Regions from separate parts of the Cupriavidus sp. genome, predicted to be linked through region 1. Evidence: predicted binding sites of a transcription regulator. Region 1 holds the regulator's gene; each other region holds the start of a gene.
What was found. Region 1 encodes FNR, which switches genes on or off when oxygen is low (the NO sensors DNR and NnrR bind a similar motif). Its sites were predicted from a motif close to TTGATNNNNATCAA; they were not measured.
Positions count from the first base shown of each region.

Region 2: a site for FNR is predicted at 5,737-5,750, ahead of ACO550_RS23300 (universal stress protein). Genes of this name have one in related genera too.
Region 3: a site for FNR is predicted at 1,520-1,533, ahead of hemN (oxygen-independent coproporphyrinogen III oxidase). Genes of this name have one in related genera too.

Region 1 is NZ_DBHKYV010000030.1:64,512-71,946, reverse strand. Features, by position in the region: gene rluB (23S rRNA pseudouridine(2605) synthase RluB) at 1-1,834, opposite strand, end outside; gene scpB (SMC-Scp complex subunit ScpB) at 1,863-2,789, opposite strand; gene ACO550_RS28025 (urease accessory protein UreH domain-containing protein) at 3,351-4,118, opposite strand; gene fnr (fumarate/nitrate reduction transcriptional regulator Fnr) at 4,204-4,929, shown strand; gene ACO550_RS28015 (hypothetical protein) at 5,030-5,275, opposite strand; gene ACO550_RS28010 (hypothetical protein) at 5,272-5,481, opposite strand; gene ccoG (cytochrome c oxidase accessory protein CcoG) at 5,524-7,017, opposite strand; gene ccoP (cytochrome-c oxidase, cbb3-type subunit III) at 7,075-7,435, opposite strand, start outside.
Region 2 is NZ_DBHKYV010000021.1:112,710-120,144, reverse strand. Features, by position in the region: gene ACO550_RS23330 (ABC transporter permease subunit) at 1-379, shown strand, start outside; gene ACO550_RS23325 (ATP-binding cassette domain-containing protein) at 376-1,158, shown strand; gene ACO550_RS23320 (ATP-binding cassette domain-containing protein) at 1,155-1,868, shown strand; gene ACO550_RS23315 (amidase family protein) at 1,903-3,204, shown strand; gene ACO550_RS23310 (hydantoinase/carbamoylase family amidase) at 3,220-4,536, shown strand; gene ACO550_RS23305 (cupin domain-containing protein) at 4,598-5,191, shown strand; gene ACO550_RS23300 (universal stress protein) at 5,218-5,673, opposite strand; gene ACO550_RS23295 (L,D-transpeptidase family protein) at 5,858-7,435, shown strand, end outside.
Region 3 is NZ_DBHKYV010000012.1:111,631-119,065, forward strand. Features, by position in the region: gene hemN (oxygen-independent coproporphyrinogen III oxidase) at 26-1,456, opposite strand; gene ACO550_RS17020 (ABC transporter substrate-binding protein) at 1,712-2,887, shown strand; gene ACO550_RS17025 (ATP-binding protein) at 2,896-4,191, opposite strand; gene ACO550_RS17030 (response regulator) at 4,196-4,927, opposite strand; gene ACO550_RS17035 (UvrD-helicase domain-containing protein) at 5,317-7,404, opposite strand.

The DNA of each region.
Region 1 (7,435 bases):
TGCCAACATTTCCGGCACTGCCGGCGTTTCCACTCCGACCGCCGCGGCCACCGCCACGAGGACCACCCGGGCCGCCCGCGCCGCCCGCGCCGCCCGCGCCACGCATGCCGCCACCACCCATGCCGCCGCCAAACTTCGTTGTATGCGACGTCAGCGGTGCCGGTCCCGAAGGGATGTAACCCATCGATGTCTGCATCGGATCAGGCTGACCACCGCGGCCGGCGCTGCCGCCGCCACGATTGCCGCCGCTCTTCTCGAAGCGCGGCAGACCATCCATGCCGGTGTGCATCGGCATGCCGGCAATGGCAGCTTCCGTACGCTGCTTGCGGCCACCGACCTTGGTCATGCCCTTGCCACCCTGCTCACCCTTGGATGGCGCCTTCAGGCCGACTGCCGACATCAGGTTAAGCACTTCGGTGCCTTCGAGTTCCTGCCAGCGACCACGCTTGAGGCCGCGCGGCAGCAGGAACTGACCATAACGCGTACGAATCAGGCGCGATACCGTGAGCCCCACGGCTTCGAACATGCGGCGCACTTCACGGTTGCGGCCTTCGGTCAGCGCCACGTGATACCACTGGTTCACGCCTTCACCACCACCATCGGCGATGCGCAGGAAATTGGCCTCGCCGTCATCGAGCTGGATACCGTGTAGCAGGCGCTGGCGATCGGCTTCAGCCAGTTCGCCCAGCGTACGCACCGCGTACTCGCGCTCCACGCCATAGCGCGGATGCATGAAACGGTTGGCGATGTCACCCGACGTCGTGAAAATCAGCAGGCCTTCAGTATTGAAGTCCAGGCGGCCGACGGCCACCCACTTGCCGCTCTTGATCCGCGGCAAGCTGTCGAACACGGTCGGACGGCCTTCCGGATCCGACTGGCTGACGATTTCCCCTGCCGGCTTGTGGTACAGCAGCACGCGCGGCGGCTTGGACGACACCCTGCGGTGGATCAGCTTGCCATTCACGCGAACCTGGTCGGCCGGCAGAATGCGCTGACCGATGTGGGCCGGCAGTCCATTGACCGACACACGGCCCTGGAGGATCAGTTCTTCCATCTCGCGACGGGAGCCCAGGCCGCCCTCGGCCAGCACCTTGTGCAGCTTCGGCGCATCGTCATCCGACGTCAGCTCGCGCACCGGCTTGGCCTTGGTACGCGGCACGACCATGTCTTCCTGGTCGAACTGCTCGGAGATCACGAAGCGGAACAGGTCCTCGCCACCAGCGGCCGTCTTCTGCGCGCCGCCGGCGGGCTTGCCGCCCTGCTTGCCGGGCCTGTCGCCCTGACGCTGCTCGCCCCTGCCGCCTTGCTTGCCGGCACCGGGCTTGCCCTTGCGCTGACCATTCCGGTCACTCCGGTCACCGCCGCGCTCGGCATTCCGGTCGCCAGTCCGATCGCTCCGGTCACGCCTGGCAGGCTGCTCGGCCACTGGCTTGTTTTCGCCATCGACCAGGGCGGCCTTGCGCTGCGGCTGCTGCCGGCGCTTGCGCTGGCCCTGGCCGGCTGGCGCCTGGGCAGGCTGCGCATCACCGGACTCAGGCTGCGGCGCTACCTGCGCGCCAGCGTCCGCAGCGGGCGCCGGCTTGCGACGGCCACGACTACGCGGCGCCGCGGGCTGGGCACCCTCGCCACCTTCAGCCGCCACGGCGGGGTCGCCCTCGCCGCGGCCATCCCGGTCCTGTGCCGCCTGGCGGCGCGTGGCCACCAGGTTGCGCAGGCCGCGCCGAAGCCCCTTGCGGCGCGGTGCGCCGTCGGCGTCGTTACCCGAATCGGGGGCTGCGCCGGTGTCGCCCGGCACGTCCGGCTGGCGGACGTCTTGCTCAGCGGAATCAGACAAAGTATTCACTATCGATGTTGCAAGTTATTCAGTTGGACACGCGCTCGTCGTCGTCCTCGGTCGGCAATGGCAGTTCGCCAGTCCGATCCGGACCTTCGTCGGCCGCCGCTTCGGGAGCCTCGGTGCCCACGTGGAAACCGTTGGCGTGAGCCACCGGCGCATCGTCGTCCTGCCCATCATCCTTCACGGGCAAATGCGCGACGCTGGTTTCTTGTTCATCCTGCCCGGCTTCGCCCCCGGAATCAGGTTCGGTGCCGGCCGCATCCATATGCTCCGGCGCCTCGGCGGGCGGAGTCTCCGGCACTACGGCGGATATCTCCGTAGCGCCAGCCGCGTCGCCGGTTTCGGCAAACGCTTCCTCGTCACCCACCGGCGGGTTGGCCGTGGCGATTTCCTCGAAGTCGATCGCCTGCTGATCGAGCAGCGCGGCCTGCGCCTGTGCCTGCGCATCTTCCAGCGGTGGCAACTCGTCCAGCGAACGCAGCCCCAAGTCGTCCAGGAACGCCTTGGTCGTTGCATACAGCGCTGGGCGACCGGGCACATCGCGATGGCCGATGACCTCGATCCAGCCACGATCCTCGAGTTTCTTGACTACGTCCGTGCTGACCGTCACGCCGCGGATTTCCTCGATATCGCCCCGTGTGACAGGCTGGCGATACGCAATGATGGCCAATGTCTCCATCACCGCGCGCGAGTACTTTGGCGGCTTTTCCGGATTCAGGCGATCCAGGAATTCGCGCATCTCCGGGCGGCTCTGGAACCGCCAGCCACTGGCCAGGGCAACGAGTTCGACCCCGCGCTGCTGCCAGTCCTGGCGCAATTCTTCCAGCAACACCCGGATGGTGTCGGCACCGACGTCGTCGGCAAACAACCGCCGCAGATCGCCAACGCGCAGTGGCTCCTGCGCACAGATCAACGCGGTCTCGAGGACGATCTTCGCCTCTTGGGTATTCATGTGATTGCGTGCAGCCTGTCTTTGCACCTGCCCCCGGATCCATCCCGGGGCACTGGAGATTGCAGATACAGCGGCGCCGAAGCTTTCCGCCATCTCATCGCGCAGCCAGCGCGCATGCCTTCTGGCAGCGCAGCCGTGCACATCTTTCCTTGCATCGAGTTGCCGGTCTGTCCGGCAGGAGATCGTCCGGGCCTGGCAGGCTTCGCCAGTCGACGGACCTCTTGCGTCGCGCCTTCTCCCTTCGGGGCGGACAATCGCCAGGGCCACCGAATGGCCAAGACGGCAAGAAAATACGGATATCGGCTCAGGCAACCCAGACAACAATCGCCTTGACCCGGCGCCACCTTCCACACCGCCGTCGGCCTTTTAACCAGATCTTTTGAACCGGATGGACTGTGGGAATGGTTCCGGCATGCCTAAGCAGCCCCGAAACCCTGGACCGACACCCCAGATCAGGAATGTCGCCCCGGCGACGCCACGAGCATGACGCGGCGCGATACCGTGGTTCTCGCGATTGTATGGCATTCCGCCCCCCGCCCGCAACCCGCCGCTGTGGTCGATTCAAAACACCACGCAAAAACCGTGTTGCGCGAGCGTATCAGGAAGCCAGATCGCCCGCGCCACGCCGAGCGCGCCAAACCCGATCACCACCAGCGCCGACGCGGTCCGAATCACCGGCTTGCGTGACAACTGCCGCAGATAGCCAGACAACCCCGAGATCACCAGCAGGTTAGGTAGCGTGCCCAATCCGAACGCACCCATCACGAGCGCACCCGATGGCGCATTGCCAGCGAGCAGCGCCATGGCGAGTGCCCCATAAACCATGCCGCAGGGTACCAGACCCCATGCCAGCCCCATGCCATAGCGGCGCAACATCGGCGGGGTGCGCTGCTCGCGTCGCACCGCTGCCGGCACGTATCCCGCCACCGATCCCGCCAGGCGCACGACGTGCGATGCGGCACGCGATGCCAGCCGCTCGATCCAGCTGACAAGACTGGTTCGCCCGCGTAGCAACCACAGCCCGGTAAGAACCAGCATCACACTGCCGGCCGCATAGAGCCAGCGCTGCAGTGGCAGATACTCCTGCTTCCACACGGTTGCGCCGACCGCGCCCATCAATGCGCCAAGCAGCATGTAGGTGGTCAGGCGTCCGGCGTGCATCACGCACAGTTCGGCCCACCAGCTACGCGGCGAGCGATGCACGATCGCGGCCACCCGGCGCGTGCCGTTCTGCTCCGCGGCAATCGCAATGCCACCGCACATTGCGGCGCAATGCACGCCGCCAAGCAGGGCCACCAGAAAAACGCTTAAAAGTACACCAAATGGCAACTGTTCCTCGCTTCCGCGTCACTCGACGCTGTAAAATGCCTGCATCGCGCCCTCGCTTCAAGCGCATTCAAAACGAGCACTTCAATTGTTGACTTCCATTCCCGTCACCGAGATGTCGCCCCGCTGTTCCACGTGTGCCATGGGTCAGCTTTGCCTGCCCGTGGGCATGTCGCAGCAAGACCTCGTGAAAATGGACACGCTCGTGCAGGAACGCGTTCGTGTTCACAAGGGTGAAACGCTGTACCGCATGGGAGAGCCCCTCACCGCGGTCTATGCGATTCGCTTCGGCACACTGAAGACGCACGTCACGATGGAAGACGGGCGCACGCAGATCACGGGCTTTCACCTGCCCGGCGAAGTGATCGGTCTCGACGGGCTCAGCGAGATGCAGCACGCATCGGATGCCACGGCACTCGAAGACACCGAAGTCTGCGTCGTGCGGTTCGATGACCTGCAGGTATTGTCGGGCCAGCTTCCGTCGCTGCAAGGCCAGTTCCTGCGCCTGATGAGCAAGGAAATCTCCCAGGACCAGGTGATGCTGATCACGCTCGGCTCGATGCGTGCCGAGGAGCGTCTCGCGGCGTTCCTGATCAACATGTCTGAACGACTGTCGGCGCGCGGATACTCCTCGACAGAGTTCGTACTGCGCATGAGCCGCGAGGAAATCGGCAGCTACCTGGGCCTGAAGCTCGAAACCGTCAGCCGACTGTTCTCGCGCTTTGCGGAAGCGGGGCTGATCCAGATTCGTCAGCGCCATGTGAAGCTGGTCGATATGGAGGGTATCAAGCAGGTCTACAGCCGATCCTGCTGAACGGCGCCTTCGCGAGCAACATGCAAAAGGCCGCACCGGAGCGCATCCGGTGCGGCCTTTCCGTTTTCCAGGGTTCCCAGGCACTTCATGCATACCGGACCTATTCGAGTTCATCGGTATCGCTGAGCTTCACCGGCATCGTGTACAGCGTCAGCCCGCTGGACAACGCGCAGAACAGCCACGCCACCAGGAATCCCACCGTATAGACCGCCTGCCGCGATGCCTCGACCGGATGCCCGAAAAAACTGAGATCACCAGGATCCACCACCGAGAACACCACGGCCGTTGCCGCGCCTCCCATCAGGAATGCCGGCCATAACACCCACATCAGCCAGCGCAATCTCATGGTTGCCTCGCTGGTGTCCGGGCATGGTCAACATCGACCTTCTCCACGACCAGGCCATGACGGGTGGCATCCCCGACCGGCATATCGGCATGCGTGCTTGCCAGCCAGATCGTGATGCCGCAACCAATCATGGCCAGCAGCGGTCCGCTCATCAGGATCCACGGCCATGGCTCCTTGTACCAGGGCTTGGCGGGATGTGGGGTCATTGCGCTCTCCTCTTGGTATCGTCCAGCTTCACAGATAAAGCATCACAGATTGCGGGGTACGATAAAACTCGTGCTTTGCCGGATCTGCACCGCACGCGCGGGTTCCGCTTCGGCGGTCACCGTCACGCTGATCTTGTACGTCCCCTGCCTGGCATCGTCGATCGGCACGCGGATCCGGATTGGCAACAAGCGGTTCGATGTGGGCGACAACGCTTCCGCGGTGTGATCGTATTCGACGACCATCCCCTTCAACTCATCACTGCCGGCCTGCACGCGCACCTTCATCGGCGCTTCCGTTGTGTTGATCAACTGGAGTCGGTACACGTTCTCGATCCAGCGCCCTTCCACCTCGCGGCCAAGTGCGCCGCGATCGCGGATGATGTCGACCTTGAGCGGGGTGCGCATGGCCAGCGATGCGACAAATCCTACGGCCAGCAATAACCAGATCATGGTGTAGACGATTGTGCGCGGGCGCATCAGCCGTTTGCGTGCATCGGTCACGGACAGGCTCTTGCGCATCGCATTTTCCGATGTGTACCGGATCAGCCCGCGCGGATACTCCATCTTGTCCATGACCTGATTGCAGGCGTCGATACATGCCCCGCAACCAATACACTCGTACTGCAGGCCATCGCGGATATCGATCCCGGTCGGACACACCTGCACGCAGATGCTGCAGTTCACGCAATCGCCCAGGCCTGCCGCATGATGGTCTGCCTTGCGCGAACGGCTGCCACGCGGTTCGCCACGCCCCACGTCATAGGTCACGACAAAGGTATCGCGATCGACCATCACGCTCTGGAAACGCGCGTACGGACACATGTACTTGCAGACCTGCTCGCGCATGAAGCCCGCATTGCCCCACGTCGCAAACGCGTAGAACAGCATCCAGAAGGTTTGCCACGGGCCCAGCGAGAATTGCAGGATCTCGCTGCCCAGCTCACGGATCGGCGCGAAGTAGCCAATGAAGGTGAACCCCGTCCACAACGCGATGGCCACCCACAGCGTGTGCTTGGTCGCCTTGAGCCGGAGCTTGCGCAGGCTCCACGGGTCGCCGTCCAGGCGGATACGGGCGATGCGGTCACCTTCGACACGCCGCTCGATCCACATGAATATCTCGGTGTAGACCGTCTGCGGACAGGCATAGCCGCAGAACAGCCGCCCCGCAATAGCCGTGAACAGGAACAGTGACAGCGCCGAGATCACCAGCAGCACTGCCAGGTAGATCACGTCCTGCGGCCACAACACCAGTCCGAAGATATAGAACTTGCGTGCACCGAGATCGAACAGCACTGCCTGGCGGTCGTTCCATTGCAGCCACGGCGTGCCGTAGTAGACGAGCTGGGTCAGGATCACCAGCCAGACACGCCAGCTTGAAAAGGCGCCGGTCACCGAGCGCGGATAAATCTTGCGTCGTACCTCGTACAACGCCTCTTCGCTAGCCTCCGCGGCGCTGCCTGCGGGCGGCGCTGGCCGCCAGCCGGGGGCCTCGGTCCGGTCCCGCGTTGCGGGGGGAGATTCCAGGGGCGCGTTCATTGTTTAGCCCTCATGCTCCGGCGCGGGCGGTACGCCGCCCAGCGTCGGAGCGGTTTGTCATTGCCCTGCAGGCGCCGTGTTCGACAGGCCCCAGATATAAGCCGTCAGCATGCGGATGCGTTCCGGCGTCAGGATTTCCTCATGTGCCGGCATATGGCCGTTATGACCCTTCAGGATTGCATCGGTGATCGATCCTTCGGAGCTGCCATACAGCCACACCTTGTCGGACAGATTGGGAGCACCGAGCGCCTGGTTCCCCTTGCCGTTCGCACCATGGCATGCGGCACAGGTCGACTTGAACGTACCCTCGCCGCGCGACGCACGGATCGGGTCGTAGGTCAGTCCCGACAGCGAGCGCACGTACTGCGCCGTGTCCCCGGCCAGCTTGCCGTCGATGGTGCCTGCGAACGGCGGCATC
Region 2 (7,435 bases), on a different contig from region 1:
TACCGACGAAACCGCCGCTGCCACGTTCGGGCTGCATATCTCGCGCTGGAAGGTCATCGCATTCATGCTCGGCAACTTCTTTGCCGGCGTGGCGGGCAGCGTGTACGGCATGGTCACGGCATTCGTGGCGCCCAACAACTTTACGTTTGCCGATTCCTTGCTGATGCTGTCGATCGTGATCCTCGGTGGCCTGGGCAATGTGGTGGGACTGATTCCGGCGGCCATTATCGTGCTGGTGCTGCCCGAGAAGCTGCAGTTCATCCAGGAATACCGCTTCCTGTTCTATGCGGCACTGGTGATCGCCATCCTGCTGTTCCGCCCTGACGGACTGCTGCCGCGCAAGACCCGCCTGTTCTTCCCGACCAAGGATGCGCAATGAGTGACGCGATGATCGAGGTCCGCAACCTTACGATGCGCTTTGGCGGCCTGACCGCGCTGGACAACCTCCAACTCGACATCCGGCGCGGCGAGGTGCTGGGCCTGCTGGGCCCCAATGGCTCGGGCAAGACCACGTTCTTCAACGTGCTGACCGGGCTCTACAAGGCCAGCGCCGGCACCATCACGTACAACGGCGAGAACGTCATTGGCAAGACGCCGCAGGATATCTATCGCAGCGGGGTGGCGCGCACGTTCCAGCGCTCGCGGCTGTCCCTGCCGCTGACGGTGTTCGACAATATCGCGGTCGGCGACTACCAGCACATGCAGCACGGGCTGGTGTTCAACCTGTTCCGGCGCAAGGCGTTCCGCGCCGAATACGAACGTTACGTGGAATCGGTGCGCGAGCTGCTGGGCATTTTCAGTCCGCCGCTGGTGAACCGTCTGTTCGAACCGGTGGAAACCTTCACCATGATCGACCGCCGCCGCATCGAGGTGTGCCGCGCGCTGATGAGCCGCCCTCGCCTGCTGTTGCTCGACGAACCGTCGGCTGGCATGACGCATGACGAAACGCACGAACTGATGGACGACATCCTGCAGGTACGCAGCAAGCTGCAGGACCTGTCGGTGGTGTTGATCGAACACGAGATGAACGTCATCGAGCGCATCACGGACCGTTGCATCGTACTGAACTACGGCAAGAAGATTGCCGAAGGCACGTATGCCGAGATCACCGCCGATCCTGACGTGCAGACCGCCTATCTCGGGGAGGAAGCAGCATGAGCGACAACACGCTGCGCGTGGAAGGCCTGAGCACGGGCTATGACAAGGTCAACGTGCTGCATGACGTTTCGATCGAGGTGCCACCCGGCAAGATCACCTGCATCCTCGGTGCCAACGGCGCCGGCAAGAGCACGCTGATCCGCTCGATACTGGGGCTGACCCCACCACGCAAGGGACGCATTCTCTGGGACGGCGTCGACCTTGCCGGAGAGAAGACCCACAACATCATTGCGCGCGGCATTTCCTGCATTCCGGAGGGCCGCAAGGTGTTTCCGCGCATGACCGTGGCCGAGAACCTCGCGCTGGGTGCATTCCTGGAAAGCGATCCCGGTAAGGTTCGTGAACGTATCGCACGTGTCTATGAGATTTTCCCGCGCCTGCGCGAGCGGTCGGGCCAGTTGGCCGGCACGATGTCGGGCGGCGAGCAGGCCATGGTGTCGATTGGTCGTGGCTTGATGGCGCAACCGCGCCTGCTGGTGATCGACGAGCCGTCGCTGGGCCTGTCGCCGCTCTACGTGAAAGAGAACTTCAAGGTCATCCAGCAGATCAACGAACTGGGCATGACCGTGCTGCTGGTGGAACAGAATGCGCGCCAGACACTGGCAATCGCCCATCAGGGTTATGTACTGACACAGGGACGCGTGGTTGCCCAGGGCTCGGCGCAGGCATTGCGCGAGAACGACGAAGTACGCGCCGCATATTTCGGCTAACCGCTTCGATCGGTTGCTTTCGAGGAACGCAGTCATGGAACATTGTCTGGATCTTCCCGTCCGCGAGCTTGCGGCGCGTTTGTCGCGCCGCGAACTGAGCGCCGAAACCGTGGTGCGTGCGGCGCTCGAGCGTATTGTCGCGCACGACGACCTCATTCGCGCATGGCAGCACGTGGGAAGCGAAGCCGCCGTCGCGCAGGCGCGGCGGCTCGATGCGGGCACCGCCACCGGGCCGCTGCACGGCGTACCGCTCGGCGTAAAAGACCTGATGGATACGGCCGAAATGCCGACCACCTATGGCTCGCCGATCTATGCCGCGCATCGCCCTGCTCTTGATGCCGCTGCCGTGGCGTTGGCGCGCGGCGCTGGCGCTGTCGTGGTTGGCAAGACCGTGACCACCGAATTCGCGACGTTCCAGCCCGGTCCGACGCGCAATCCGCGCGCGCCGGCACACGCGCCGCGCACGCCGGGCGGATCGTCAAGCGGCTCCGCCGCCGCCGTGGCGGCCGGCATGGTGCCGCTGGCATTCGGCACGCAGACCGCTGGATCGATCATCCGCCCGGCCGCCTACTGCGGCGTAGTCGGCTTCAAGCCCACGCACGCCACCTTGCCGCTGGCCGGTATCAAGCCGCTGTCGCCGAGCCTCGATACGGTCGGGGTGCTGGCGCGGCGCGTCGATGATGCCGCGCTGTTCATCGGCACGCTGGCGCGCAATGCATCAATTGCCGAAGCCTGCGCGGCTGCGTCAACGCCGCTGCGCGTGGGCATCTGCCAGACGCCACATTGGGATCGCGCCAGTGCCGATTCACGCGCAGCACTGCAAACGGCCGCGCGCGCGCTGGAAAGCCTGGGTGCCACGGTGCTGGACTTCGAACTGCCGCCCGCCTGCAACAACCTTACCGAAGCGCAACTCGACATCATGGGCTTCGAGGCCGTGGCGGCGTTTGCACCCGAGGCGCGTGAGCAGTCCGCAAGCTTCAGTGCTGCGTTTGCGCGACAACTCGAAGCCGGCCGCGCCGTTACCGGCGAACGGTTTCACGCTGCGCAGGCCTATGCGGACCACGCGCGCACGGCGCTGGCCGTAACGCTGGCCGGATTCGACGTGGTACTGGCGCCCAGTGCGGAAGGCGAAGCGCCGGCAGGGCTCGACGCCACCGGCGATCCGATTTTTTGCCGCATGTGGACGCTGCTCGGTACACCCTGCGTGCATGTGCCCACGGGTACGGGCTCCACAGGCATGCCGGTAGGCGTCACGGTGTGCGCACCGCGCCACGCCGATGCCCGTGCGCTGGCAGTCGCCCATCGTTTGCAACAGGCGCTCGCGCAAGCGGCCTGAGATCAGGAGAATGCAGTGAATCAAGCTCAATCGTCCGCCGCAATCGAAACCATCGCCGAGCGGGCACAGGATCATGTCGACGCCGCGCGCCTTGCCGCATCGCTGGCCGCGCTGGCTCAATTCGGCGGACGCGACGACGGTGGTGTATCGCGCGAAACGCTGACCGATATCGATCTGGCCGCGCGCCGCCATCTGATTGACAAGGCGCGCGAGCTCGGTTGTCAGGTGAGCATCGACGACTGTGGCAACCTGTTTTTCCGTCGCGCGGGCAGTGCGGATTTGCCGCCCGTGTTGACCGGCAGCCATGCCGATACACAGCCGGTAGGCGGCAAATACGATGGTGCCTACGGTGTGCTGGCTGGGCTGGAAGTGATCGCGGCACTCAACGCGGCAGGCATCGAGACCTTGCGGCCCATCGAGGTCGTGTCATGGACCAACGAGGAAGGCAGCCGGTTCGGGCCAGGCGCGATGGGTTCGAGCGCGTTTGTCGAGCCCGCGCGTCTGCCTGGCTATCGCGAGGCCACCGATTCGGCCGGCATACGCTTTGGCGTTGCGCTCGATGCGGCGCTGGCGGCCAGCAAGGACGTGACGCACGTGTCGATGGCGCGTCCGATGGCGGCCTGCGTCGAATTGCATATCGAGCAGGGTCCGGTATTGGAAGCTGCCGACGTGCCGCTGGGCGTGGTCACCGGCATCCAGGCCGTGCGCTGGTTCCGCATCGAATGCGCCGGCACGATGGCGCATGCGGGTACCACGCCAATGGCGGTGCGGCGCGATGCTATGGCTGTGGCCGTGGCAATCGCACAGGATCTCTACGCACTGGCTCCACGCACCGCGCAGGCGCCGGAAATCCCCGAACTGCGGCTCACGCTCGGCCAATGGACGGTTGTACCGAATTCGGTCAACACGATTCCGGGCAAGGTCACGTTTACGGTGGACATGCGCTGCCTCGACGATGCCGCACTGGATCGTGCCGAAGCGGCGCTGCGCGCGGCCTGCATGCGCCACGCGCCGGCGCCCGAGGCCGTGGCGGTCACGCGCTTCTTCCACCGCGAGCCGACGCATTTCCCGGAGTCGATGCTCGCGCCGATCGAACGTGCCTGCGCGCGTGCCAGCCTCAATGCCGGACGCGCGCGGCCGATGCGCCTGACCTCGGGCGCATTCCACGACGCCATGTATATGGCCGACCATTGCCCCACGGCGATGATCTTCGTGCCGAGCAAGAACGGTATCAGCCACAATGCCGCTGAAGACACCGCCGCCGTCGACCTGTTCCTGGGAGCGCAGGCGCTGGCTTACACTGTCGCCGAACTGGCCAGCCGTCCCGCTTAGACAATGCACGGCGCTGGGCGGTCCAAGGTACAACCCACGAGCAAACAGACTAAGAGCCCGCATGGCAAAGACCGCGCGCCCCACACCGCAAGACCCGGCCGACATCAAGTCGCCCACGCTGACGCTTGGTGTCAAGCTGCGCCATGCGCGGCTTGTGGCCGGCTTGACATTGTTGCAACTGGCCAACAAGGCCGGTTGCTCTGAAAGTCTGATCTCGAAGATCGAGCGCGGACTGGCCACGCCGTCGTTCACCACGCTGCATCGACTGGCCGTGGCGTTGGACACCAATATCGGCACCCTGACCAGCGAGGACGAGCCGAGTCAGTCACCGATTCTGCGCAACGGAGAACGGCCAGTGATCCGCGTGGGTGGCGTGGCGCTGGAACGTGTGGTGCTGCCCAAGCGTGGCGGACTGCTGCAGGCCAATATCCATATCGTCTGGCCCGGCGAGGCCAGCGATGGCCAGATCGAGCACCAGGGCGAGGAAGTGGGCTATGTGCTGGAAGGCCAGCTTGAACTGATGCTTGGCGACGACATTTACCTGATCGGCCCCGGCGACGCCTTTACGTTTTCCAGCCAGGTGCCGCACGGGTATCGGAACGTCGGAGACGTCGTCGCCAAGGTACTGTGGGTGAATTCGCCGGCAACGTTCTAGATGACGTCCGGCAGAACTCCCCCTGTTCAATGCACCGATTCTCCCCGTATCAGTAGCACCGGCTTGGCGGTCTTGGCGATCACGCCTTCCGAGACACTGCCCATGATCACGCGCCGTACGCCGCGCCGGCCATGAGTGCCCATGATGATCAGGTCCGCCGGCCACTGGTCGGCGTGGCTGACGATGGTGCCCGAGATATTGCCCGGGGATACCGGCTTTTCGGCAAGCTCCGTCAGGCAACGCACGCCGGCATTCTCGAAGCGTCGCGCGGCGGCGGCCAAGGCCTTCTGCCCGACGTTGATCATGCCGCTCACGATTTCATTTGGATCAATATAAGCCGACTCAAAGAACAGGTCACTGTCATCGACCACGAACAGCACCTTCACTTCGGCGCCGATCTGCTTGGCCAGTCCCACTGCCTGCGCGATCGCCAGTTCGGACGACGGGCCGCCGTCCACCGCTACCAGAATGCGCTCGTACATTGCTTCACCCCCGCTGTTTACGTTCTCTCTGCTGACAGCATAGTTCTCCGTGAGTCGGCGGAGTTGACATGAATCAAAGTGTTCTGCAATCGCAGAAACTTTGTTTCTGAATGCTTGAAGCGACGGTTTCATCACGATGTTCGGCTACGATGTGTAGTGGAGAAACGCTATAGACCTTCGTACGATGACTGTTACGCCTGTAGCCACTGTAGCCACCGCAGCCACTGACACCACCGTAGTTACCACTACCCGGACGCCGACGCCGGCCATCCGGCTCCTCCGCCCCGCCTTCCGATCGGCCCTTGCCGCGTTCGCATGGCTGCTGTGCAGTGCCACGGCGGCCTGGGCGCAGCCACCGTCTGGGCCGTTATGGATCGTCGATGGACACCCATCCCAGGCAGCACAGGCCGCCGTCAAAGCCCTGAACGATGCCGGCGCCGACGGACTGGAGCCACGCGACTACGATGCCGAGGGGCTCCAGCAGACGTTGACACAGGCCATGGGCGGCCCCGCCCTGCAAGCCGATGCGGCGCAGCGCTTCGACAGCGCGCTAACCGCCGCGATGACCCGCTATCTGGCCGATCTGCACCGGGGACGGGTCGATCCACGCAAGGTGCATGCGAATTTTTCGGCGAGCAATCTGCCGCCGTTCGATCCCGACAGCTATCTGCGCAATGCCATGGCCGCCAACCGGCTCGCGGACGCATTGCACGAGGCGGCCCCTTCGTTCCCGCTGTACGGCACGCTGCGCGAGGCGCTGGCACGTTATCGCAAACTGGCCTCGCTGCCGTATTGGGGCACGCCATTACCCGGGTTGCCGGAAGGCAAGCTCAGTGCGGGACAAGCTTACAAAGGACTGCCGCAACTGGCACAGCGACTTGAAGCATTGGGAGACCTGCCGCCCGGCACGGTGGTGCCGCAGCGTTATGAGGGCGCGCTGGTCGACGCGGTCAAGACTTTCCAGACGCGCCATGCGCTCGACGCCGATGGCGTGATTGGCACCGGCACGCTCGCCCAGCTCAATGTCGCGCCTGCCGCGCGCGTGAAGCAGATCATGCTGACCATGGAGCGGCTGCGCTGGACGCCGTTGGCCGAAGGCCCGCGCATGATTGTGGTGAACGTGCCCGAGTTCGTGCTGCGCGCCTATGACTACGAGAATGGCAAGCTCGATATCAAGCTGGAAATGAAGGTGATCGTCGGCAAGGCGCTCGATACCCGGACACCGTTGTTCAAGGAGGACATGCGCTATATCGAGTTCAGTCCCTACTGGAACGTGCCGTCGTCGATCACGCGCCGCGAGGTCATTCCGCGGATACAGCGCGATCCGGCATATTTCACGAAGCAGGGCTTCGAGTTCGTGAATGGCACCCAGGCCAGCACCGCGGTGAGCCAGGCCAATATCGATGCGGTGCTGAACGGGCAGGCACGCATCCGGCAGCGGCCAGGTCCGCTCAATGCGCTGGGCGATATCAAGTTTGTGTTCCCGAACAACCAGGCCATCTATCTGCACCATACGCCATCGCCACAATTGTTCAGCCGTGGGCGGCGCGATTTCAGCCATGGCTGCATCCGCGTCGAAGCGCCGGTTGAACTGGCCAAGTTCGTGATGCAGGGCATGCCCGAATGGACCGAGCCACGCATTCGTGAGGCAATGTCGGCTGGCAAGTCGAAGACCGTGTCGCTGCAGCAGCCAATTCCGGTGGTATTGGCGTACGGCACGGCCATCGCGCGCGCCGATGGGCGGGTATACTTCGTGCCTGAT
Region 3 (7,435 bases), on a different contig from region 1:
GAGAGGGGACTGGTTTGCAGCAGTATTAAACGACGCGCGAGTAGCGGACCAGGGGGATAACCTTTGCGTCGTCGCGTAGATAGCGGTCGAAGACCATTGCCACGCGGCGTACCAGCAGGCGTCCCAGCGCCGTGATCTCGATGCGCGCCGGGGTGCGGCGTACCAGGTGGTCGGCAGCCAATCTGTCGAGATCTGCAATTTCCGCGGCGAAGGTGTCTGCAAAGTCGATGCCGTGTTCCGCTTCCACGGCGGCGATGTCGAGCGTGCCGTTGCACATCAGCGCGCCGATGATCGCTCGGCGCAGATGGTCTTCTTCAGACATCTGGAAGCCGCGCACGATCGGCAGGCGCTTGGCATCGAGCGCCGCGTAGTACTCGTCGGTGGTGCGCGCATTCTGCACATAGTGCCCCGCTACCGCACCGATCGCGGACACGCCAAGCCCCAATTGGTCATAGCCGGCATGCGTGGCGTAGCCCTGGAAGTTGCGTTGCAGCCGGCCTTCGCGCTGCGCAATGGCCAGGTCGTCGTCAGGCAAGGCAAAGTGGTCCATGCCGATATAGACGTAGCCGGCCGATGTCAGCCGCTCGATCGTCGAAACCAGGATGTCGAGCTTTTCTCCGGCCGCAGGCAGCGCGGCTGCATCGATGCGGCGTTGCGGCTTGAACACATGTGGCAGGTGCGCGTAGCTGTAGACCGACAGCCGGTCCGGGCGCAGTTCCAGCACGCGGTCGATGGTTGCGGCAAAGCGGGTCGTGGTCTGGTGGGGCAAACCGTAGATCAGGTCCATGCTGATCGACTGGAAGCCCAGCCGTCGTGCCGCCAGCACAACACTGCGGGTCTCCTCATACGACTGCACGCGGTGGATGGCTTGCTGCACCTCGGGGTCGAAGTCCTGCACGCCCAGGCTGATACGGTTGAAGCCAAGTTCGGCCAGCAGCGCCATGCGTTCGTCGGTCACGCGGCGCGGATCGATCTCGATGGAGTGCTCACCTTCGGGCAGCAATTCAAAGTGCTGGTGTAACGCTGCCATCACGCAACGCATTTCATCGGGATCGAGGAAGGTTGGCGTACCGCCGCCCCAATGCGATTGCATGACGGCGCGGCGCTCGCCAAGGCGTCCAGCCACCATCGCCATTTCACGCGCCAGGTAGTCCACGTAGCGCGCGCTGCGGCTGTGATCCTTGGTGATGATCTTGTTGCAGCCACAGTAGTAGCAGATGTTTTCGCAGAACGGGATATGGAGATAGAGCGACAGCGGCGCCGGTGACCTGGCGCGGCACAGGTCGAGCGCCTCCAGGTAACCGGCGTCGTCCACTTCCGCGTGAAAACGGTCTGCGGTCGGATAGGAGGTGTATCGCGGGCCGTTGCCATCGATGCGGCCGGCCAGGCTGCGGAAGTCGGCAAGCGCGTGCCGGTCGAACGCCGTGTCGGCGGGATGCAATGTGGGGGCGGACATGAGGAAGCTCGTTTTGTGGGCGTGGATAGCCACCGATGCTATGCCTCCCCCAATCCCTCAACCTTGACGCGCATCAAAACCACGACGCGCCTACGCCGGCCAGCCCCGCGAACGGGGGGCCCTTGGCCTCATGAAAGTCACGCGAGCGTCATAAAGGGCCGATAGTCTCGGCCCCGGCTCTCGCGGCTCCGGCACTCCTGCCCGTTGTCGCTGCACAGCACGTTCCCTTCTTTCACCCGACTCCCTCCCGCTGCCATGCGCCCAGCCTTGCCGCAGTCGAACCTGTCATGCCTGCCAACATCGGCAGGCCGCCGTCGCACCCTGCAATGGCTCGGTGCGTTTTCCTGTGCTGCGGCGGTGCCAGCCGCAGCGTTGGCACAACCGGCCGCACAAGCGTCACGCCGGCAATTGGTGGTCGGGCATCTGGTCGATCGCACGGGCCCGCAGTCTGATCAGGCGCGCGACTATCTGGCAGGTGCCAAGGTCATGTTCGATGCCTTCAATGCATCCCCGGCCATCAATAGCGGTTTGCGCATCGTGCATGTGGTGCGCGATGCCGATGCGAACCTGCGTGGCGCCGTGGCACAAGCGGTGGCATTGGCCGACAACGAACGTGCCGAGGTGCTGTTCGGGCCAGGTGACAACCTGTTGCCCGCGCTGGCGAGTTCGTCCGAACTGACCCGGCGCGGCGTGCAGATCGTGGCACCGCTGTCGGGGCTGTCCATGTCGGCTGAGAACATCTGGTTCACGCGCGCCGACTATCAGTCCGAACTCGACGCCGCCGTGCGCCAGTTGCACAGCTACGGCCTGAGCAGCATTGCGCTGGCCGTGTCGCCCGACTTCGCGGCGGGTACGCTCGGCGCCGGCACGCCATGGCTGGCACGACTGGAAAAGGATATGTCGACGCGTGCAGTGACGCTGGGCGGAAACTTCGACGACAGCGCGCGACGCATTGCCTCGGCGCGTCCCGGTGCGGTCGTGGTGGCCGGCGACACGCTGGCCTACGGCAGCCTTGGACGTGCACTGGCGGCACAGAACTGGTACGGGTTCCTGGTGGGATTGTCCGCGGTCAGCCCGTCGTCGGCGCGCGAAATCCTCGGTAGCAACTATGCCGGCGGCATGGTGGTGACGCAGATCGCGCCCGGTCCGCAGGAATCGACCTTGCGGGTGGTAAAGGAACATGTGGCGCGCATGAAGCAGTATCTCGATGAACCGCCCTCGCCTGCCACGCTCGCCGGCTATATCGGCGCAGCGTGGCTGGTGCGCTCTGCCGCCGGCGTTAAGGGTCCGGGGACGCTCGAGTTGCGCCGCGCGCTGCAGGCGCGTATCGACGTGGGCGATTTCACGCTCGATTTCACGCGTGGCTTGCGCGGGTCCCAGTACGTGCAACTGGCACCGATCGGCAAGAGCGGCCTGCCGCAGCGCGCCTGATTTTCCGGCTATGCGCGCGGCAGCGTGATGCTGACGCGCAGCCCACCTTCGAGCCGGTTCGTCAGCTTCAGTTCTCCGCCATGACGCGCCACGATATCGGCCGCAATCGACAGACCCATGCCCACGCCGCCAGTGGCGCGGCTGCGTGACGACTCCACGCGATAGAACGGTTCGAGCACGCGTTGCAACTCGGCGGGTGGAATACCCGGACCGTTATCGCAGACATCGATCGTGACACGCTCGGGGCTGTCGGCCAGGATGATGTGCGCCGCACCGCCATAGCGGTGCGCGTTCTCCACCAGGTTGACCACCGCACGACGCAATTCCGTGGGGTACGCCAGCAGCGGTGCCGCTTCGCCGGACAAGCGCACGTCCTGCCCGATCTCCTGCGCATCGTCGACAACTGCCTGCAGCAGTGCCAGCACGTCCACGCGCTGGCGCGGGCCGGTGGCATCGTCGCGTTCACGCAGGTAGTAAAGCGTCGCATCGATCAGGCCATTCATCTCGGCCAGGTCCTGGCGCAGCCGATACCGAACGTTGTTGTCCTCGATACGCTCGATACGCAGGCTCATGCGCGTCAGCGGCGTGCGCAGGTCATGCGACACCGCTGCCAGGAAACGCGATTGCTGCGCGAGCTGCGTGCGGATGCGTTGCTGCATCAGGTTCAGCGCGCGCGTGGCCTCACGCGCTTCGGCGGGACCGTTGTCCTCGTCGAGCGGCGGCGCATGAACATCCTGCGCAAGGCGGTTCGCGCCACTGGCCAGTTGCTGCACTGGCCGCGCCAGCAGGCGTGCGCCGGCCCACGACGCAATCAGGATGGCCGCGAGCTGGAACAGCAGGCCCAGATGCGGTGGCCAGATGCCGCGGATATGGAAACCCGGCGGCGGTCCCGGTGGACGATCGCCGGGACCGCGCTCGCGAAACGCGTCGGGTCGCAACGGCGGCCCGTCGAAGTCGAACGGTTCGCCCCCGCGCATGCCCGGTGGCGGACCTGGCGGTCGATCGGGTGCAAAAATGCCTTCCAGCGGATGCGGTGGCCGGTCGGGCGCGAGCTGGCCAGCCGCTTCGGCCTCCGACGCGGCACGGCGCATGCGTTCCATGTAGCGCTCGGAACCGGGGCGCGGGAACACGCTCTCGATCACGGTCACGCCCAGCACATGCACGGCCAGCATGATGGCGGTCATTACGAAGAACAACCGCATGAACATCGAATTGAACCGGCGCCGGCCCGCAACGTTGTCGCCCGGCGGCTCGGGCCTGACTACCGAAGCGCCGTCGGCTGACGGCGGGGTCGCAGCAGCCATGCGTTCAGTGCTCCACGTTGCCGGTGAAGACGTAGCCTTCACCACGCACGGTGCGGATCAGTGCCGAGTCACGCGGATCGTCGCGCAGTTTCTGCCGCAGGCGTGACACCAGCAGGTCGATGCTGCGGTCGAATACATCGAGGTCGCGGCCGCGCGCGTTGTTGATCAGCATTTCCCGATCGAGCACGCGGTTCGGGTTTTCAATGAAGGTCAGCAACAGCCGGAACTCCGCGTTGGACAGCGGCACCACGGTCTCCTCGGCATCGACCAGTTGGCGCAGCGTGGTATTCAGGCGCCAGCAACCGAAACGTGTTTCGTGGCCGGCCGACGTCGATGCCGGGCGTCGCACTTCACTACGGCTGCGGCGCAGCACGGTATGGATACGCGCCACGAGCTCGCGCATCTCGAACGGCTTGGTCACGTAGTCGTCCGCGCCTACCTCCAGCCCGACCACGCGGTCGGCCAGTTCCGCGCGCGCAGTCAGCATGATCACGGGCAGGTTGCTGCTCTCGCGAATCTCGCGGCACAGCGTCAGGCCGTTCTCACCGGGCAGGGACAGGTCCAGGATCACGAGGTCGTATTCCTGCTTTCCCAGTGCCGCGCGCATCGCCGCGCCGCCTTCCGCACCGTCGGCTTCCATGCCGAACGTGGCCAGGTATTCGGCCAGCATGGTGCGAATCTGGGGATCGTCGTCGACGATCAGCAGGCGGACGGGCAGGTTGGGAGAAAGATCCATGATGGGCAGCAACGATACGAGGCGAAAAATTTGATCGGCCAATGTACCAGCTAGCCTATTACAGGGAATGCCGGCTTTGTATCAGGATTGATACGTGCATTGAGCGACACATGCAGCGCGCTATTGGGATTTGAGAGGCTTGCCCTCTCCCCCGGCCCCTCTCCCGCTCGCGGGAGAGGGGAGAAAAGCACATAGGGGATTCGAAAAAAACGCTCCCGGTGCTGCCGCAACCAGGAGCGCTCAACAGGGAAGAAGCCGGGCTCGCATGCGCCCAGCCACACCGTCACCGAAGGGCGGGCACGGTGTGGCGCAGGAACGCCGAAAACGTTCTTGCGCGATGCAATCGTAGTCAGCCTGCGCGCCGAAATCTTGTCAGGCTTGTATCAAACTCAGCCGGCGGGCTTGCCGAGCAATGCCTTGAGTCCGGCCAGCCGGTCCTTGGGGCTCATCGCCGGGGTTTCGTCCTGGGGCACCGCCGGGCCATCGTCGAGTTTCATCTCGGCGATAAAGCGCGATGGCTCGACCGAGTAGGTTTCACGTGCACGCTTGCGCTTCTTGCACCAGCTGATCTGCAGGCTACGCTGCGCGCGCGTAATCCCCACATACATCAGCCGGCGCTCTTCCTCGATCTTGTCGTCGCCCATGTCCTCGTCTTCGCGGGAATGGGGCAGGATGCCCTCTTCCACGCCCACCAGGAACACGTGCGGGTATTCGAGGCCCTTGGACGCATGCAGCGTCGACAGCCGCACCGCATCGGGATCTTCCTCGCGCCCTTCGAGCATGCTCATCAGCGCCACGGTCTGCGTCAGTTCGAGCAGGTTCTTGCCTTCGTCGCCAAAGCCATCGGCATTGTCGAAGCCGGTGGCCTCGCCCTCGCCTTCCGCTTCGGGCCGCGTGCCCTTGCGCTTGAGCCAGTCCAGGAACTCGAGCGTGTTGGTCCAGCGTGATTGCGCCTGCCGTTCGTCGAAGGTGTCGTACAGATAGGCTTCGTAGTGAATGCCTTCCATCATGTCATCGAGCAACACCGTGGCCGGATCCTTCTCCGCGCGATCGGCCAGCCGCACCATCGATTCGCAGAACACGCGCAACGGTTCCAGCTGGCGCGGCTGCAGCTTCGCCTCGATGCCACCCATCATCGCGGCTTCAAACAGCGATACCTTGGCCTGCCCCGCGAACGTGCCGAGCACTTCCAGCGTGGTATTGCCGACCCCGCGCCGTGGCGTGGTGATCGCGCGGATGAACGCAGGATCATCGTCGGGATTCGCAATCAAGCGAAGGTAGGAACAGATGTCCTTGATCTCGGCCTTGTCGAAAAAGCTCTGGCCACCGGACAGCACATACGGAATCCGCTCGCGGCGCAGGATCTGTTCGAAGAGCCGCGCCTGGTGATTGCCGCGATAGAGGATCGCGTAATCGCGAAACTGCGCGCGCCGTTCAAACTTGTGCGCCGACAAGCGGAACACCACCGACTCCGCCTCGTGCTCTTCGTCGTTCATCGGGTGCACGGCAATCGGGTCGCCCATGCCGTGCTCCGACCACAGCTTCTTGTCGAACAGCTTTGGATTGTTGGCGATCACCGCATTGGCCGCCTCCAGGATGCGCACCGTCGAACGGTAGTTCTGTTCGAGCTTGACGACCTTGAGATCGGGGAAATCGGTCTGCAGCAAACGCAGGTTGTCGAGCGTGGCACCGCGCCAGCCATAGATGGCCTGGTCGTCGTCACCCACCGCGGTGAACGCCGGTGCGCGCAAATGCGAGCCGCCTGCCAACAGCTTCAGCAGTTGATACTGGCAGGCGTTGGTGTCCTGGTATTCGTCGACCAGGAAATAGCGCAGCCGGTTCTGCCATTTCAGTCGCACCGCTTCATCGCGCGCGAACAGTTCGGCGGGCAGGCGGATCAGGTCGTCGAAATCCACCGCCTGGTAGGCATGCAGCGTGGCCACGTAGTTGCGATACACCATGGCCGCCTGGTGCTCATCGGCGTTGGCCGCCTGCGCGAGCGCCGTCTCGGGATCGACCATGCCGTTCTTCCACAGCGAGATGGTGCCCTGCACACTGCGGATCAGCTTCTTGTCGGTGGTGCCCAGTTGCTCCTGCACCAGACCGAAGCAGTCGTCCGAATCCATGATCGAGAACTGCGGCTTCAACCCGACATGCTCGGCTTCCATGCGCAAGATTTGCACGCCGAGCGAGTGAAACGTACAAACGGTCAGCTGCTTGAGTGGAATGCGCTTCCCTTCGCGCGTGGTCTTGCCCTCCATGAGCTTGCCAATGCGCTCCTGCATTTCCTTGGCCGCCTTGTTGGTGAAGGTCACCGCCGCAATGTGACGTGGCTCGAACCCCTTGTCCTCGATCAGGTGGGCAATTTTCTGCGTGATCACGCGCGTCTTGCCGGAGCCGGCGCCCGCCAGCACAAGGCAGGGGCCGTCCAGGTAGCGGACGGCTTCGGATTGCGCGGCGTTGAGTCCGTGGGTCATGAGGCAGGGAATGAAACCGGCGAGAGGGCGA